DNA from 2 places in the Oceanobacillus locisalsi genome. Region 1 is predicted to be linked to the other one. Evidence: riboswitches for the same ligand, from Rfam matches in the RefSeq annotation. Region 1 holds a riboswitch; the other holds the start of a gene.

Region 1 (3,196 bases):
TCAAGAAGAAAAAGTAACCACGGAATTAAGTAAACTGGAATGGAAACATTTGGATCGGTTACTGGCACCATTAAGAGACAATTCACCCATATCATTTTAGGATGAACTGATAAAAAAAGAGGGGTATCCGTTATACCTATTAGGGGTATATCGGATACCCCTCTTTTTTGTGAGGACAATTTGGCTAAAAGGCGAACAGAATTGGAAATGACTCGTGACAAACGGGCGCCAAAGGTATATAAGTATTTGTTATTGTTAAAAATTTGGAAGCTGAAAGGGTGACATTTGGTAAAAAGGATTTCCGCCGTTATAATAGAAGAAGATAAGTTTGGAAGAAGAAATAAAGAGAAATGATAATGAAAGCGATAGAATAGACAGAAGGGAGAAAAAGTATGAGAGTAGTAGATAACATTACGGAATTGATTGGCAATACGCCTATGGTGAAATTAAATAAACTGCAGCCGGAAAATGCTGCGGAAATTTATGTGAAGCTGGAAATGTTTAACCCGAGTGGGAGTGTCAAGGACCGGGCTGCTGCGCATATGATTAATGTGGCTGAACAGGAAGGACTGATTTATCCGGGGGACACAATTATCGAACCAACAAGCGGGAACACCGGGATAGGGCTTGCGATGGCTGCCTCTGCCAAGGGTTATGAGGCCATTTTGGTGATGCCGGATAACAGTACGGCAGAAAGAAGAAATCTTTTAAAAGCCTATGGAGCGAAGGTAGTATTAACGCCAAGTGATGAAAGAATGCCGGGTGCCATTAATAAAGCGTTGGAATTGCAAGAGGAAATACCTGCAAGTTTCATCCCGCAGCAATTTAAAAATATCTCGAATCCTGATGCCCATCGTAAAACAACAGCTACGGAAATTTTAACAGACATGAATCATCAATTAGATGCTTTTATTTGTACAGCAGGCACAGGAGGAACGGTAACAGGTACAGGTGAATCATTGAAAGAGTATATTCCGGATTTACATATTTCTGTGGTAGAGCCTAAAGGTTCCCCGGTATTATCCGGGGGAGAACCGGGTTCGCATAAATTGGTGGGAACAAGTCCGGGCTTTGTACCTGAAATTTTAAATACTTCTATTTATGATGAGATTATTCAAATTAATGATGAGCAGGCACTGCATTTATTAAAAGAACTTTCACAGAAAGAGGGGTTATTTATTGGACCGTCTGGAGCAGCGGCTGTTTATGCAGCAATAGAAGTTGCCAAGCGTCTTGATCCTGAGCAAAAGGTAGTTTGTATCGCACCAGACACTGGAGAGAGATACCTGTCCATGGATTTTCTGCAAGAAGATAAATAAAAAGCAGGCGAATCACCTATTTTCTGATGTTGCATAGTTTACCAGTAAAGAAGTAAAAATACTGATTCATTATTTTAAAGCATTATTTTACTGGCGGAGCAGTGTGTACTCCGGGCAATGTCATACCAATACAAAAAAACCTTTATTTTTCATTGTTTTTCTTTTTTATTCTTGCTATAATACAGACAAATTCATTATTCATAGGTGAACGATAGAGGTGCAGAAACCATCAGTATATATGCGGAGTCAGAACAGGCCGGCGATGAAGCATATAGAAAGGGGAATTTGCCGAAGCACAATAAGCCCTGTTCTTATTGTACTGGAACCAGGATTGAATAAATCCGGTGCTGTCATATAGGGAACTATGTGGAGGGCTATCAGCTGAGAGGACATGAAAATGTTTATGCAGCAGCGGTCTCCGTTGGTGCATTTTATTTTGTGGAAATTGTTGAAGTAATGGATCATGATAAGAGAAAATAAACTTGGGAGCAGTAAAAAATAACACTGACTCTGCTTATCTTTATTACTTTCCACCCTCTAGTTTTCGAGGCACTTTAATAAAGTGCTGCCGTCTATTTTTCATTATGAAATGTTGATACTATAAAAAGGGTGTGTTGTTATGAATTTTGGGAAAGTGGTAACGGCGATGGTAACGCCATTTAATGAACAGCAAGAGATTGATTACGAAGCTTTGGATTATTTAATCGAGCATCTGATTGCCAATGGTTCCGATGGATTGGTGGTCGCAGGAACGACTGGCGAATCTCCAACGTTATCAAATGAAGAAAAGCTGGCATTATTTTCACATACGGTACAGAAAGTAAATGGAAGAATTACGGTAATTGCAGGCACAGGGTCCAATCAGACAAAAGGATCTGTTGCGTTATCGCAAGCTGCTGAAAAAACAGGTGTAGATGCCATTATGCTGGTAACGCCTTATTATAACAAACCTTCTCAGGACGGTTTATATGCGCACTTTAAAACGATAGCTGATTCCGTACAACTGCCTGTGATGCTATATAATGTACCTGGAAGAACTTCGGTTGATTTGGCAGCAGAAACGGTTATCCGCTTATCTGCGGTTGATAATATCGTATCCATTAAAGATGCAAGCGGTAATATGGATAAGGTAACTGAAATGGTGGCACAAACAGACGCGAGCTTTTCTGTTTATAGCGGAGAAGATGCAATCACATTGCCAACGCTAGCAGTCGGAGCGGCAGGAATTGTTTCGGTTTCTGCTCATGTTATCGGCAATGAGATGCAGGAGATGATTGCTGCATACGAACAAGGGGCAGTGAAAAAAGCGGCTTCTATTCACCAGCGTATTTTACCGGTTATGCAGGAAATATTTGCAGCACCAAGCCCGGCTCCGGTAAAAGCAGCATTGAACCGGAAGGGTGTAAATGTCGGCGGCGTTCGTTTACCATTGCTTCCATTAAATGATGAGCAGCTGCAATCATTAAATCAAAAATTAGACTTGTTTGAGCAAGTAAAATAATTCTATCCGATTATAAACCTCTCTAAGGTGCTTAGAGAGGTTTTAATATGTTTTTATGGTATATACGATATTTCTGAAAACATGCCACAATACCTATTAACTTGGTAAGAGGAAATGATAAAATATAATACACATCATGTACAACAGGGAAGGGAAGGGAAATCGATGAGCGAAACGTTCATTCAAGCTGACGATAGTATTACACTATGGGGAATTATTATTATTTGGGCATCTGTCAGTATTTATTTGGAACAGCGTTACAGTTGGGCGTCTAAAGTTACTGGAGCAATTATTGCGTTAGTCGGTGCTATGATTTTATCTAATACGGGTGTAATTCCGTTAGAATCACCAGTATATGATGCGGTCTGGTCTGTGA
Region 2 (3,196 bases), on a different contig from region 1:
GGTAGAACCTCTTGAGGTGGATGGGATTATTTTTACTGCAGTGAGTGTAGAATTGCCGCAAACGACTTTATTGACCATTAGTAATGATGTCGGATATATTATGTGCGCAGCGCTTGATGTGGACATTTTTAATGAAATACCTAAACTGAAAGAAAGAAATGTCATTGCCGGGCGGGCAATGGGAGTACGAACCATTGACCAGTTGCTGCATGCGCCGTTGCAAAAAGTAACGGACGCATCCAAAGAGCATGGTTGGGAAGTTGGAATGACAGGGAAAGAAGCATTGCTTAAAATATCATAATACACTTGGGAGGCACTTCTTTTGTTTCGGATATGAAACAGAAGAAGTGTTTTTTAATGCAGTCGAATAAATTTGAATAAGAATGAAAAAGACTTCAGTTCTAATCTCCTTCAATCCTTGCATAAATTATGAAGAAGGGGGTCGTTGTGTTGAAATTTAAAAAGCGATACCGCTATCGAAAAAGCCGAAAAAGAAGAATACCTCCATCTCGACGCTCTGTTCTAGTGTTGACTTTTATTTTATTTTTTGCTGCGGTTGGTTTCAGTTTTTATTTAATTAACGTGAAGATTGAACCAATCGTAATTGATATAGCGGAAAGAAGAGCAGATGAATTTGCTACAAGAGCGATTAATACAGCTGTATATTATGTAGAGGAATATGGATTTGATGATATTCTTAACATCACATATGATAACGAAGGGAATTTGGTAACATATAACAGGGATCCGGCAATTATCAGTGAAATTAATCGGGTTGCTACTGACCGGGTGGAGGAGTTTTTTGCTCATGTAAATCGGGGAGAGCAGCTTGAATTTGATCATAATCTGCAAGAGCCATCTGAATATGAAGGCGGTGCAGAAGGAAGAGCTGAAATAGATCCAACATTAATTGAGATTCCATTAGGGCAAGTAACTGGAAATTCTGTACTGGCTAATTTAGGGCCAAGAATACCGATTAATATGGAAGTAATCGGAGCGGTCCGGACGAACGTGGTCAGTGAGGAAGAAGAGTTTGGCATTAACGGAGCCTGGGTGTCTTTATATATTAATGTCGAAGCTGATGTACAAATTATCGTGCCTTTTACTTCCGAAGTAAGAACGGTACATACGGAATTATATTTAGATGGAGGAGCCATTATGGGGAAAGTGCCTGATTTTTACGGAGGGGACGGAAACACGCCGGATATTGCTATTCCAAAAGAGGATTTGCAGAGGGAGTAAATATGTAGTATAGTACAAATGGGCGCAGAAGCTATTAAAATAGACATTTGAATAATACCTAACAGATCGGTGAGGTAGAGGTGCAAATCAGATAAGTACCCGGCTGGAGAATGACAACAGGGAAAGCTGGGAAAAGGTTGGTTTGCCGAAGCATATAGAGGAGTCTTACTTTATATTGCTGGCATGTAACTGAAAAAGTTATATGCTGTCATGTAAAAAACATTACATGGAGAACTATTGATCGAAATGGAGGATAACGTGAATTGTTGAAACAATGGTAGGTTATTTTCTATCATTGTTTTTTTGCGTTTACAGGGAAATTTGTATAATCGTACGAACCGTGGAGAAGTGTGAATATCCCTGTCTGCCTTCTTTTTTCGACACAGTTCATGCATAGGTTAAAAAAAGATATTGGCTCATGATGCCATGCTGTATGATTACCTTTATGCATGATTTGAAGATACAGGAAATGAATAGATGGGGGTTTAAACATGGAAGCTACGTATTGGTCACTTTTGCCTGCAGTTGTCATGCTGATATTAGTGATCGCAACAAGAAAAGTGCTTATTTCTATTGGCACAGGTATTTTGGTTGGAGCATTATTATTAAATGATTTTCATATATGGGGAACCATCCAGGAAATATGGACCGTATTTTACACGATTTTTTATGCAGATGGAGCGCTTGTAACCGGCAATATATTACTCATTCTTTTTCTGCTATTCTTAGGGGTGCTTACTGCATTTTTACAGTCTTCCGGCGGAGCGAAAGCATTTGGAGACTGGATGCTTGCACGGGTGAAGACCCGTACTGGCGCGGAAGTGATGACTATCATTACCGGATTGATTATTTTTATTGATGATTATTTTAATAGTTTAGCAGTAGGTCAGATTGCCAGACCTGTTACCGATCGGCAAAAAATTTCCCGTGCAAAACTGGCGTACTATATTGATTCCAGTTCTGCGCCGGTGACGGTCATCGCGCCGATATCCAGCTGGGGAGCATATATTATCGGCTTATTAGGCGGTTTATTTGTAGCGAATGGCATTACAGATATTCAGCCGATGGAAGCATTTATACAAATGATCCCACTTAATTTTTACGCGATTGCTTCTATTATTCTTGTGTTTATTGTTGCGTATTTCCATTTTGATATTGGTTCCATGTATACACATGAAAAAAGAGCAAAAGAAGACGGAGCATTGCTGGATCCAAAAAGAAATCAAGTTTCAGGCGATTTGAGTGATGTATTTGACCCGCATGAAGAGGGGAAAATCTTTCATCTGATTGTTCCGATTATCGTATTATTTGCCGTGACAGTCATTGCAATGGTTGGAACGGGTATCATGGAAACAGAAGGCAGTGCATCTATTCTGGACGCTTTTGCAAATACAAACGTCAACCTTTCCTTAATTATCGGCGGGATTGCAGCAGTGATAGCTTCTGTTATTTTTCATATCCAGCAAAGCCATCCGCGTTCAAGGTTACAGCAGATTTTTATAGAAGGTTTTAAGACGATGATTCCGGCAATTAATATTTTAATTCTTGCCTGGATGATTGGTGCGATTATTGGAGAATTGGAGACAGGAAGTTATTTGGCGGGTGTAGTCAATAACGCATCTGTTTCACCTGATTTTCTTCCGGCGATTTTGTTCTTGATTGCGGGATTAATGGCCTTGGCAACAGGGTCTTCATGGGGAACTTTTGGTATTATGCTTCCCATCGCTGTGGAAATCATGGCAAATACGGATATGACGTTATTATTGCCTGCATTGGCAGCTGTGCTTGCAGGAGCCGTTTTTGGAGACCATTGTACGCCAATTTCTGATACAACGGTTTTATCTGCAACGGGGGCAGGAGCACATCATATCGATCATGTTCTTACTCAGCTTCCCTATGCTATTATCGCTGCTTTTGCGGCGTTCATCGGTTTCTGCGTGATTGGAATCACTCA

The links. Region 1 has a riboswitch for lysine ahead of dapA (4-hydroxy-tetrahydrodipicolinate synthase). Riboswitches for the same ligand answer to the same signal wherever they lie in the genome.
Region 2: another riboswitch for lysine. It lies ahead of ACFQ19_RS10520 (Na+/H+ antiporter NhaC family protein); the one in region 1 lies ahead of dapA (4-hydroxy-tetrahydrodipicolinate synthase).

The regions. Positions count from the first base shown of each region.
Region 1 covers NZ_JBHTKK010000009.1:38,680-41,875, reverse strand. Annotated here, with positions in the region: gene ACFQ19_RS09050 (5'-3' exonuclease) at 1-100, shown strand, start outside; gene cysK (cysteine synthase A) at 393-1,319, shown strand; lysine riboswitch at 1,524-1,704, shown strand; gene dapA (4-hydroxy-tetrahydrodipicolinate synthase) at 1,939-2,820, shown strand; gene ACFQ19_RS09035 (DUF819 family protein) at 2,986-3,196, shown strand, end outside.
Region 2 covers NZ_JBHTKK010000011.1:79,142-82,337, forward strand. Annotated here, with positions in the region: gene ACFQ19_RS10510 (YunC family protein) at 1-301, shown strand, start outside; gene yunB (sporulation protein YunB) at 448-1,242, shown strand; lysine riboswitch at 1,310-1,487, shown strand; gene ACFQ19_RS10520 (Na+/H+ antiporter NhaC family protein) at 1,734-3,196, shown strand, end outside.